4 regions of the Exiguobacterium sp. s141 genome follow, and region 4 is predicted to be linked to each of the others. Evidence: predicted binding sites of a transcription regulator. Region 4 holds the regulator's gene; each other region holds the start of a gene.

Region 1 (3,136 bases), on a different contig from region 4:
TAAAGCGAACCATCCGTTGAACCACGAGATGATGCGGCAATTGCTTCACGATTTGAATCAGACGACGTCTCCGTACACGTGTCCGCACGGACGTCCGATTTTAGTGAAGTGGAGCACGTACGAGCTCGAGAAGCTATTTAAACGCGTTATGTGACACGCCTGTAATCTTTTTTTAACCTCCTGTTACGTTTATGGATAGGTGGCTATGGGAACAATATACACATGTCACTCAACGCATCGAGGTTGAGAGGTGGCTTTTTCACTGCCTCACCCTCAAGATGTAGACATGATCGATAAACCAGTAGGGGGAAAAGATTATGGCAGACACGCTTAAAGTAACGAAACGAGAATTACGACCACGTTCGGTCCGCGCTAACTTGCGTAAAGAAGGAAAAGTGTTAGGTGTCGTTTACGGCTACAAAGTTGAAAGCACACCGGTCGCATTCGAAGAGATGGCACTTCGTAAGATTCTTCGTGAACACGGCGACAACGCTTTGATCGAACTCAATATCGATGGTAAGAAAGTGAATACACTCGTTCACGGGACAGAAGTCGACCCATTCACGAACGAATACAAGCACGTCGAATTTATGGCAGTGAAGATGGACGAAGCGACAGAAGTCGAAGCGGACGTCACACTCGTCGGCGACGCGAAAGGCGTCAAAGAAGGCGGCTACTTGGCACAGACGCTCTATAAAGTAACGGTCTCGGCAACACCAGCCAACATTCCGGAGCGTATCGAGCTTGATGTTTCTGAACTCGGCATCGGTGACTCGCTCACTGTCGCTGATATTCCAGAGAACAAAGATTACGAAATCGTATCTGAGGGTGATCTTCAAATCGCATCGGTGAATGAACCGGTGGCGGTCGAAGACCTTGAAGCTGATACAGCGACAGAAGGCGAAGTTGAAGCGACTGAAGAGGCGTCAGAAACTTCAACGGAAGAGTCGGAAGAGACTTCTGAAAACAAAGAATAATCATTTCGAACGGCCCTTTGCGAAGGGTCGTTTTTTTCTAGTCACAAATCCGACAAATGTAAACGATTACGATGTGAAAAATGTGTCAACATGTGGAAGGGGCGATTGCAATTTATTCGTTTCGGGCTTATATTGTTAATGATTTCACATGTTCGTTCTTATTATAATGGTTTCATTCAAACAGAAAGAAGGGTTTGTGACATGGCATCAATGGAAATCCATGCACTCGAATCGTTGCGGAAGAAAGCACAGGCATCTTCGCAAATGATTCATTATCGGCCAATGGAGTACTTTTTACGAGCAATGCTCGCGGGGATCTTTATCGGATTCGCTTCAATTTTCACACTGAAAGTCGTCAACGGAATGTATTTGATCGATTCTCCGTTCACAACGCTCATCGGAGGATTCTCATTCGGGATCGCCCTCGTCATGATCATCTATGGCGGAGCCGAACTGTTCACCGGGAATACGATGTACTTCACAACCTCGACGATGCGGGGATACACGACGCTCAGCGACACGATGCTCGTCTGGTTGCTCTGCTTTGTCGGGAATGCGCTCGGTGGCGTTTTGTTCGCCTTGCTGCTCGCTCCGACCGGTGTCATCCAAGAACTTGGGATGGACAACTGGCTGTTCTCGGTCGTCGAAAGCAAGATGCACCACACGACGGTCGAAATTTTCTTCCGCGCAATCTTCTGCAACTGGATGGTCTGTCTTGCCATCTTCTTGCCGAAGCAAATGAAAAACGAGTTCGCCCAAATCTTCTCGATGATCTTCCTCGTCGCCGTTTTCTTCGCCTCAGGATTTGATCACGTCATCGCCAACTTCGTCTTGTTCGCCCTCACGCTCGTCGTCCCGCATCCTGAGGCGATCAGCTTTGCCGGCGCGATCCACAACTTGATCCCAGCCACGTTCGGGAATATCATCGGTGGCGCATTGTTCATGGGTGCGATCTATACGTGGTTGAACGCGAAAGGCTTGCGTGAAGCCCAAGAGTCAGAAGAAAAAGAAGAAGTCGAATTTAAAATCGTAAAGCCTGCTAAAGAGTTGTGATATGGTTCACATTAAGGTATGGTCGAGTCCAGATGAGGGCTCGGCTATTTTTTTGCGAATACGTCACACTTAATGCTCACAATTTAGACTTCACTACTTCCCAGAAAAACATGACATAATCTATATATGGAACTTAAGCGAGTAATTAACTCGCTTGTAATCAATATATAGTGAGGTGATGCGGAGTGAATATGCTCCAGCTTTATGAAGATGTCTGTGTTCTCCCAGATCAGGACCTCGTACAAGAGAACGCCAACGTCGACGGGAAATCACCACTTGGAAAATTGGCACGATTATCCTCAGAAGTATCAAAACAATTGTCGACGACATATCTATTATCAGAACGGTCACGTCAAGCCGTCGAGGATAATTTTTTGTATATCCATGACGCCGACTACTACGTGACAGGATCGACGACGTGTTGTCAAATCCCGCTCGGCCACTTGCTCACGAACGGATTTCATACCGGGCACGGGACGATTCGACCGCCCCAGGATATCCGCTCGGCGATGGCGCTCGCTTCGATTATTCTTCAAGCGAACCAAAACATGCAACACGGCGGTCAAGCTTTCCCGATGTTTGATGTCGACCTCGCACCGTATGTCGAAAAGACGTATGAACGTCAGCTCGAGCGGCTCAAAAAGCTACCAGTCGAATGGACGACCGAGCAACTCTTTGAAACTGCCGAGTCTGAAACAATCGCGGCGACGTATCAAGCGTGTGAGGCGTTCATCCACAACGCCAACTCGATGCACTCACGTGGTGGCGGACAAGTACCGTTCGTTTCCATCAATTACGGCACCGACACGAGCCGGTGGGGACGCATATTCATTCGAGAGTTGCTGCGCGCGACCGAGCGAGGGCTCGGTAACGGGGAGACGCCGATTTTCCCGATTCAAATCTTTAAAGTGAAAGAAGGGGTCAACTTCCATGAGGACGATCCGAACGTCGACTTGTTCCGTCTCGCCTGTCGTGTGACGGGCAAGCGGTTATTCCCGAACTTCTCGTTCGTCGATGCTCCGTTCAACCTTCAATACTACGACGGGACGCACGGCTCGGAAGTCGCCTACATGGGTTGTCGGACAAGGGTGATGGGGAATCGGCAT
Region 2 (3,136 bases), on a different contig from region 4:
ACTCAGGGTCGACGATGGCGACGTCCGGTGTGATCGCATAGTCAGCGATCGGGTATTTGACGTTGCGTTTCTTATCTGTGATGACCGTGAACGGTGTCACTTCAGAACCCGTACCTGATGTTGTTGGGATGGCGACGAACATCGACTTGTTGCCGAGTGTCGGGAACTTGTACGTCCGCTTGCGGATATCCATGAATTTTTGGCGAAGGTTCGAGAACTTCTCTTCTGGGCGTTCGTAGAAGAGCCACATGCCTTTCGCGGCATCCATCGGTGATCCACCACCGAGTGCGATAATCATGTCTGGTTGGAAGTGACGCATTGCTTCGGCACCGCGCATGACCGTCTCGACCGATGGGTCTGGCTCGACTTGGTCGAAGATGCGGTACTCGACACCAGCCGGCAAGTTTTTGACGACTTTATCGGCAAATCCGAGTTTGACCATCATTTCATCTGTAACGATCATCGCCCGTTTTTTCGATGTGAGCGATTGAAGGTATTGGACCGAGTTTTTCTCAAAGTAAATCTTTTCAGGGACTTTAAACCATTGCATATTCACGCGACGTCTCGCCACCTTTTTCACGTTGAGTAGATGTTTCGCCGTCACGTTCTCAGAGACGGAGTTTTTACCGTACGACCCACAACCGAGTGTGAGTGATGGTGTCATTTCGTTATAGAGGTCACCGATCCCGCCGTGTGCCGTTGGCGAGTTGACGATGATGCGGCAAGCTTTCATCCGGAGTCCGAATGCGAGGATGGCGTCGTCGTCTGTCGAGTGGATGGCTGCCGTATGACCGAGACCACCGATTTCGAGCATCTTCTCAGCGATGGCGAAACCTTCTTCACGCGATTGGACTTTGTAGGCTCCTAGTACTGGGCTAAGTTTCTCGTGTGAGAGCAACTCTGTCGCACCGACCGTCTCGAGTTCGGCAATCAAAATTTTCGTGTCGGCTGGGACTGTGAGTCCAGCTCGTTCGGCGATCCAGGCTGCCGGCTTCCCGACGATTTCAGGGTTGACCGCACATGAGTCAGTTTTGATGACGAGTGTCTCGAGTTTCGCTTTCTCTTCTGGTGAGCAGAAGTAGCAACCGAGCGCCGTCATTTCCGCTTTCACTTCTTCATACACTTCTTGGTCGACGATAATCGCTTGTTCCGATGCACAGATCATGCCGTTGTCGAATGTTTTCGACAAGATGACGTCCGAGATGGCACGTTTTACTTTTGCTGTTTTGTCGATGTAGGCCGGAACGTTACCAGGACCGACACCGAGGGCTGGTTTACCAGTCGAGTAGGCTGATTTGACCATCGCCGCTCCACCAGTTGCGAGGACCATGGCAACACCTGGGTGGTTCATGAGCGCTTTCGTCGCGTCGAGTGACGGTTTTTCAACCCATTGAATCAAATGTTCCGGTGCGCCTGCTTCGATGGCTGCGTCACGAAGGATGCGTGCCGCTTCACTTGAACACTGTTGAGCCGATGGGTGGAAACCGAAGATGATCGGGTTACGTGTTTTGATGGCGATGATCGCTTTGAACATCGTCGTTGACGTCGGGTTCGTGACCGGTGTGACCCCAGCGACGACGCCGACTGGTTCGGCGATGTACGTAATACCGTTTTGCTCGTCGTCTTCGATGACGCCGACCGTCTTCTCGCCACGGAGTGAGTTATAAATATATTCTGTCGCAAAGATGTTTTTGATCATTTTATCTTCAAACACACCGCGACCTGTTTCTTCATATGCATGTTTCGCGAGGGCGACGTGTTGTTCGAGACCGGCTAACGCCATTGCCTGAACGATCGCATCGATTTTCTCTTGGTCGAACGTCATCAACGTCTCGAGCGCTGTGTGAGCTCGGGTGACGAGCGTGTCGACCATCTGTTCTGCTGATGTTTCTACTACTGCTTTCTCTTTAACTGCCATGTTGGTTTCCTCCTCATGAATGAGAGCTTATACTGTTGACTTGATGGAGAGCACGGGGCAATCAGTTGGTTTGAGAAGAGTTTGTGCTTTCCTTCACATTCATAGAATACAACGTTTCTCATAGTTTGTGCGTGACAACAATGTGAACTCTTTCACAATATTCTTTAAGAGAATGAGGATAGGTCTTGCTTTTTAGGGTGACGCTCAGTAAAATCGAATGCGTTTTCATGAAAAGATGAAGTCTAAAAAATGTAAACGCTTACATGTATTGTGACGCCTGTTTGTCTGATGTGCTGTGCAATTTGTCACGCAACAAGGATTGGTCGTCCACCCCGTCCTCGGTCGTGTATAATGAAGAAAGAACCTAATTAGGAAGTGACATGATTATGCCGAGACAAGACGCAGCCGATCAGTTCGTGAAACTGATCCCATTTATTCGCCGGAAGTTGTTACGTCGTTCCGACCTTCCGCAAATCCCAAACTTAAACTTTTCCCACTTTCATCTCCTCATGTTGATTGAAGATGAAGGCGCGGTCACGAACGGACACATCAGTGAGACGTTATCGATTGCCCCGCCGAACGTGACGCCGCTCATCACGAAGCTCGTCGATGAGGGCTACATCACCCGCGTCCCGGACGAACGCGATCGCCGCGTCATCTGGAATCAACTGACCGAAAAGGGCGAACTCGTCCTCCGCGAGCGTCGCGATTCATTCCGTCGCCTGTTCGAGGACCGTCTCGCGTTTCTGAACGAGGAAGAGACGGACCGCCTGATTGACAGTTTGAAGACGTTGACGGAGATCGTCGAGAAGATGGATAAAAGCGAGGGATGATTTTTGCTCGTCAACATTCACGTCTTCTTATATAATCGAGGATGAATCAATCGAACAATGGAAAGAGAGATGACATGTAATGGGTCGTAAATGGAACAACATTAAAGAGAAAAAGGCGTCAAAAGACGCCAATACGAGTCGCATTTATGCGAAGTTCGGCCGTGAAATCTACGTAGTCGCCCGTCAAGGGGAACCAGATCCAGAATCAAACCAAGCACTCAAGTTCGTCGTCGAACGAGCGAAAACGTACAACGTCCCGCGCGCAATCATCGACCGTGCTATCGACAAAGCGAAGGGCGGCGACGAAGAGAACTTCGACGAGCTCCGCTATGAAGGATTCGGACCGAACGGCTCGATGCTCATCGTCGACACGCTCACGAACAAC
Region 3 (3,136 bases), on a different contig from region 4:
AATGTGAACGGTGTCTGTTTCACAGCGATGTCCGCACGCTCGAGTTGATGTGCGATTGGTTCAAGCCCTTCGATGGACCGACGGACTTGGACGACGTCACGCCCACAGAGGAGTGCTGTCTGTTGCCGATTCGGGACGAGGCTCGGATAGTCGTGAATTTGACAAGAAGGACAAGACACATCGACGAGACGTGCGACATCTAGTCGCTGTCGCGCACGTTTGCCCGGCTAGCGGCAAATGACGCATGAGACAACGAAGACACGGCGCTTCTCCCGGCATCACCGTGTAGTTCATGCCGTATGCCCCGACGCAAGAGGCAAACAAGAACGGAATGCCACGCTCGAGTGCGAAATCGTTCAATAGAAGACGCGTCTCGACGTTATCGGTTGCGTCCAAGATGAGATCAACGGACGGCAAAGGCCGAAGCCAATCCCACGAGACATCGGCGATTTGAGCGTCCAACTCAACGTCTGAGTTGATGGCCCGCAGGCGTTCGAGCGCTGCGACCGCTTTCGGCGTCTCGGAATGTGCGTCCTGTTCCGTATAGAGCGTCTGTCGTTGTAAGTTCGTCACCTCGACATAGTCGCGGTCGACGAGGATGAGCGAGACGCCGGCCCGAACAAGTTGATCGCTAACGGCCGCCCCGAGCGCGCCGAGACCGACGACGAGCACGCATTTTTCCATCAGACGTTCTTGGCCCTCCACCCCGATGCCGTGGAACCGGGCCTGCCGCGCGTAACGTTCTGGGACAGGTGTCATCGGATGTAGTCCCCTGACTTCCCGCCTTGTTTCTCGAGCAAGTACGTCGGTCCGATGACGATGCCTTTATCGACTGCTTTCGTCATATCGTACACGGTCAAGGCGGCGACCATTGCTGCTGTCAACGCCTCCATTTCGACACCGGTATCGCCTTTCGTCTTCACAAACGACTCGATGATGAGCTGTGTCCCGTCCCATTCGAACGTCAAATCGACTTTTTTCAAGGCGACCGTCACCCCTACGATGACTCCACTCACCCGTTTCATGACTAATCACTCCTTTGCCTCCCCTTTATCGTAGCGCTTGATTTGCCTCCCATCTGTATCAAACGTCACAAAAAGACACCCCCACGTAAGTAGAGGTGTGCCACTGCTTAAGCGAACGTGCGCGCCCGCGGGAATAAAATGTTGTTTTCGAGATGAATGTGTTCAAATGTATCCGATTCGAGCGCTTCTAACCGTTGATAGACAAGACGATACGTCCCACACGCTCCTTCAGGCGGCGTATAGTCGTTCGTGATTTGACGCAACTCTTTTAAAATGTCACCGGCTGCCGCGTGTTCTGACTCGAGCGAGGCCAAGATGTCATCAAGCTCCCGTCTCGTTTCAGCTGTCGGTGCCGTCTCGTGACGAAGCAACGTCGGGAAGTCTTCTGTCTCTTCTTTGACGATATGTTGTTCAAGTTCCACTTTCAATTGATTGAACAGTTGATGAATGCGTCCGAGGTGCGGATGGTTTTGTCCGTGAACCCGGAACACTTTTGTCACATATGGTGTGAGCTGTGGCAATTCGTCCGTCAAAAACTGGTGATGCTTATAAATGATGTGCTCAATCAATTCCGATGAAGAAGCAGCATCCCAATCGATGCTCTTCTCGTTCATCTCTTGCTTGCGTTGATAGAGCGCATTGACTTCTTCTAAAATGTCTTCCGTCGACCGTTTCGATTTGTCAGTCGCTTCAGCGAGTGGCCGGTTGCCGCCACAACAAAAATCGATTCGGTTCCGTTTGAAAATGTCTGCCGCTTGCGGGCATTGTTTGACGATTTCAGATACGTGCGTATCGCCCGTGAATGTCTGTGTCATCTGTCATAACCTCCATATTCATTTTGACATGTTCAGCGTAGCAAGAGTTTGACGACAAAAATGTGAAATACGTCACATTTAAGTGAACAGGATGCACGCGTTCTGAATTTGGACACAAAAAAAGCCCCTCTTGTGGAGGGGCGACGCTTAATAGGACGGCGCTTCAAATTGTTCTGCCTCGGTCGATCCGGTGAGCGCCGTCGTTGACGACTGGCCTCCCGAGATGACGAGAGACACCTCATCGAAATACCCGGTCCCGACCTCACGTTGGTGACGTGTCGCCGTATAACCGTGCTGTTCTGCACTGAATTCGGCCTGTTGCAGTTCCGAGTAGGCGGCCATCCCGCGGTCTTTATACCCGCGTGCGAGTTCGAACATTCCGAAGTTGAGCGAGTGGAAGCCAGCGAGTGTCACGAATTGGAACTTGTATCCCATCGCACCAATCTCTTGTTGGAACGTTGCGATCTCGTCATCCGACAACTTCTTCTTCCAATTGAATGACGGCGAACAGTTGTAAGCGAGAAGTTTGCCCGGATACTTCGCATGAATCGCATCCGCGAATTGACGCGCTTCGTCCAAATCAGGCTCGGACGTCTCGCACCAAACGAGGTCGGCGTACGGTGCATAGGCGAGACCGCGTGCGATCGCCTGTTCGATTCCTGCCTCGGTCCGATAAAACCCTTCTGGCGTCCGGTCGCCGACGATGAACGGATGATCGATCGGGTCGATGTCGCTCGTAATCAAGTTCGCGGCGTGGGCGTCGGTCCGGGCGACGATAATCGTCGAAACACCCATGACGTCTGCCGCGAGACGTGCGGCAATCAAGTTTTTCACGGCCGTCTGTGTCGGTAGCAACACTTTGCCGCCGAGGTGACCGCACTTCTTCTCTGAAGAGAGTTGATCCTCCAAGTGGACGCCGGCTGCACCCGCCTCAATCATCGCCTTTGTCAACTCGAACACGTTGAGCACACCGCCGAAACCGGCTTCCATGTCAGCGACGATCGGGGCGAACCAATGCGTATCGCCTTTCCCTTCCGCCGTTTGAATTTGATCGGCCCGTTGAAGCGCCTGGTTAATCCGTTTGACGACGCTCGGCACCGAGTTAGCCGGGTACAGGCTTTGGTCAGGGTACATGTGACCCGACAAGTTCGCATCGGCGGCGACTTGCCATCCGCTCAAATAGATGGCTTCGAGGCCCGCCTTCACTTGTTGGATGGCCTGGTTCCCCGTCAACGCCCCGAGCGCGTGGACGTAGTCCCGCTCGTGGAGTAACTCCCATAACCGTTCCGCTCCTTT
Region 4 (3,136 bases):
GACGGCTCCGATGGCGTGACAACTCATAAACGACCGAGACGACACGGTCGAGGAAGTAGCGGTCGTGGGAGACGATGAGGACGGCGCCTTTATAGCCACTCAAATACTTCTCGAGCCAGCCGAGCGTCTCGATGTCCAAGTGGTTCGTCGGCTCATCCAAGATGAGCAGGTCTGGACTTTGCAGGAGCATCTTCGCGAGGGCGAGACGTGTCCGTTGTCCACCGGAGAGCGTATCGATACGGCGCTCGAAGTCGTCCGGATAGAAGCGCATCCCGTGAAGCACAGAGCGGATCGTCGCCTCGTATTGATAGCCGCCGCGGTCTTTGAACGTATGTTGTTCTTCATCGTAAGACGACAGCAGGCGCTCATAGGCGGCCGGGTCGTTCAAGATGCGTTCAGAACCCATGTCTTGTTCCATACGGCGGAGCGTCTTCTCCTGTTCGATCAAATCGGTGAAGACGGTGAGCATCTCGTTCCACATCGTCTCGTTCGACTCTAACCCTGAATCTTGGGCGAGATAGCCGATCGTGACATCTTTCGGCTTCATGATGTCGCCCGAGTCGTAGTTGTATTCCCCGGCGATGACTTTGAGCAATGTCGATTTGCCCGCGCCGTTCCGGCCGACGAGGGCGACGCGTTCGCCTTCTTGAATTTCGAGTTTGACGTTCTCTAAAATCGGCTCGACGCCGAATGATTTCGATAAGTTATTGACTTGCAGTAGGATCAAGTGAAAAAACCCCTTTCTCTCTATTTAGTATACTTTATTTCTTCCCCATTTCAGGTATATTCATTGAGTGGTCATGTGAATTCGTTTACAATCAAGGTGTATGAAATTAGATTCGTTTGAAACGCGTCGTAAAAAGGAGGCTCTTTCCGTTGAGTCAAAACGAACCAAAGATTCCGCAAGCGACAGCCAAACGGTTGCCACTATACTATCGGTTTATCCAAAGCCTACATTCATCAGGAAAACAGCGTGTCTCTTCTGCTGAACTGAGCGAGGCGGTCAAGGTCGATTCGGCCACGATCCGTCGCGATTTCTCGTACTTCGGTGCGCTCGGTAAAAAGGGATATGGCTATAACGTACAGTATCTGTTAGACTTTTTCCGTAAGACACTGAATCAGGACGAGATTACGAACGTCGCCTTGGTCGGGGTTGGTCATCTCGGGACAGCTTTCGTCAACTATAACTTCCTTAAAAACAATAACACACATATCGTCGTCGGGTTCGACGCAGACGAGACAAAAGTCGGCACGACGATGTCCGGTGTCCCGATTCATCACGTCGATGAGATGGAACAGATTATGAAGCAAAACAAGATTGACGTCGCCATTTTGACGGTGCCGTCTGCCTATGCACAGCCTGTCGCGGATGACTTGGTCCGCTTCGGTATCAAAGGCATCTTGAACTTCACGCCGGCCCGTCTCACGGTGCCGGATACGGTCCGCGTCCATCATATCGACTTGTCGATCGAACTCCAGTCGCTCATTTACTTTATGCAACACTATCCATCTGCTGAGGGGGTCCACCAATAATGGAATTACTATTATCGTCACTCGTCGTCGGTATTCCAGGCGGAGCAAGTCTGTTTGTCATCGCGATTATCGCGCTTATCATCTTCGGGCCGAAGAAATTGCCTGAGTTCGGCCGTGCCGCCGGACAGACGCTCCGTGAGTTCAAAAACGCCACGAGTGGCATGATGAACGAGCATGACGAGAAAGACAAGAAAGAAATTGAGAAGAAAGAGCAGTAAGCGATGAGCCATCAACCTGATCAAGAACGGGCACTGTCCGACCACTTGACAGAGCTGCGGAGACGACTGATGCTGTCGGCATTTGTCGTCTTTGCCTTCTTTTTGATTGCTTTGCCGAGTGTCAAATATGTGCTCGCCTATCTCCAGGCCGACCTCGTCGAACGAGGCCTTGAACTGAACGCCTTTGGGGTCGCGGACCCGCTCATGATTTACTTGAACTTGGCGCTCGTCATCGGGCTCGTCGCGGCTGGTCCGTTTCTACTGTATCAACTGTGGGCGTTTGTCGCACCTGGTCTGCATCCGAACGAGCGGAAAGCGACGCTCGCTTATATTCCGATCATCTTTATCTTGTTCCTCGTCGGTTTAGCGTTTGCCTACTATTGGTTGTTCCCGCTCGTCCTCGATATCTCGACGGACCTCGGGCAAGACCTTGGTCTGACGCAAATCATCGGGGCGTCGAACTACTTCACGTTCTTGCTGCAACTGACCATCCCATTCGGACTGTTATTCCAGTTGCCGGTCGTGACGATGTTCTTGACGCGCATCGGTGTCGTGACTCCGTACTTCCTGTCATCGATTCGGAAGTACGCCTACTTCGCCTTGTTCGTCGTCGCGGCTTTCATTACGCCGCCGGATTTGACGTCGCACCTCATGGTGTCACTGCCGCTCTTCTTCTTGTATGAGATTAGCTTATCAATCTCACGCATCACGTACAGGGGCGTGCTCCGACGTGAGAAAGAGGCGATGGTGAAAGAACAGATGGATTTGATGAAACAAATGAATGAGAAGTGAACACCATGTCATGCGACGTGGTGTTTTTTTGATTTTAGGGCTATTCAATTTTGAAAAAACAACTTAAAATTAGGAGGGTTAAATCAAAAAATGGATTATTTTTGAAAGTTATGCATTCATAAACAGAAATGAGGAGAGTAATGAACAAGTGGTTATGGAGCATGCTCGTGGTGCTCGTCATGATGGTAGCACCGGGAGTTGAAGTCCGAGCAGAAGACTATGCCAAACCGGAAATCATTCCGGCAGGAGAAGTCGTAGGAGATAGTGGGTATGTGTGGCGTTCGGGAGATCCGGAGACGCTAGTTCACATTGAGACCGGTGAGGAATATACGTTACCGATTCGCGTGTCTGCTGCTTATAATATGTATGCCATCGGAGACGGCCGATTTATGTTAAAAGGATGGCCGGAGTGGGTGATGTGGGATATACGTACGAATGTGGCGACAACATTCCCAATCGAAGCAGGAAGTGAGAATCGACTCGTCTCAACGAATATAACAACAGGAATGATGTTATGGGCTGATGACGAAAAGTATATCATCACGTCGACGTCAGGTGATATTCTCGGATCGCTCACGAAAGGCAGCGATCCG

Evidence for each region. Region 4 encodes Rex, which represses fermentation and respiration genes when NADH is low (regulators of the CRP and FNR family bind a similar motif). Its sites were predicted from a motif close to TTGTGAAATATTTCACAA; they were not measured.
Region 1: KNP74_RS07800 (formate/nitrite transporter family protein) is a predicted target of Rex. The motif match lies at 1,110-1,127, and genes of this name have one in related genera.
Region 2: adhE (bifunctional acetaldehyde-CoA/alcohol dehydrogenase) is a predicted target of Rex. The motif match lies at 2,059-2,076, and genes of this name have one in related genera.
Region 3: ric (iron-sulfur cluster repair di-iron protein) is a predicted target of Rex. The motif match lies at 1,901-1,918, and genes of this name have one in related genera.

Annotation. Positions count from the first base shown of each region.
Region 1 is NZ_JACSLJ010000002.1:632,062-635,197, forward strand. Features, by position in the region: gene mutL (DNA mismatch repair endonuclease MutL) at 1-154, shown strand, start outside; gene KNP74_RS07795 (50S ribosomal protein L25/general stress protein Ctc) at 318-977, shown strand; gene KNP74_RS07800 (formate/nitrite transporter family protein) at 1,188-2,030, shown strand; gene KNP74_RS07805 (anaerobic ribonucleoside triphosphate reductase) at 2,222-3,136, shown strand, end outside.
Region 2 is NZ_JACSLJ010000002.1:678,378-681,513, reverse strand. Features, by position in the region: gene adhE (bifunctional acetaldehyde-CoA/alcohol dehydrogenase) at 1-1,918, opposite strand, end outside; gene KNP74_RS08015 (MarR family winged helix-turn-helix transcriptional regulator) at 2,305-2,751, shown strand; gene KNP74_RS08010 (YebC/PmpR family DNA-binding transcriptional regulator) at 2,831-3,136, shown strand, end outside.
Region 3 is NZ_JACSLJ010000003.1:135,850-138,985, forward strand. Features, by position in the region: gene KNP74_RS15130 (hypothetical protein) at 1-23, opposite strand, end outside; gene KNP74_RS09120 (ThiF family adenylyltransferase) at 97-759, opposite strand; partial or broken gene KNP74_RS09125 (cyclic pyranopterin monophosphate synthase MoaC) at 756-1,031, opposite strand; gene ric (iron-sulfur cluster repair di-iron protein) at 1,133-1,840, opposite strand; gene aceA (isocitrate lyase) at 1,988-3,136, opposite strand, start outside.
Region 4 is NZ_JACSLJ010000010.1:8,957-12,092, forward strand. Features, by position in the region: gene KNP74_RS14090 (ABC-F family ATP-binding cassette domain-containing protein) at 1-727, opposite strand, end outside; gene KNP74_RS14095 (redox-sensing transcriptional repressor Rex) at 877-1,533, shown strand; gene KNP74_RS14100 (twin-arginine translocase TatA/TatE family subunit) at 1,533-1,751, shown strand; gene tatC (twin-arginine translocase subunit TatC) at 1,755-2,543, shown strand; gene KNP74_RS14110 (hypothetical protein) at 2,684-3,136, shown strand, end outside.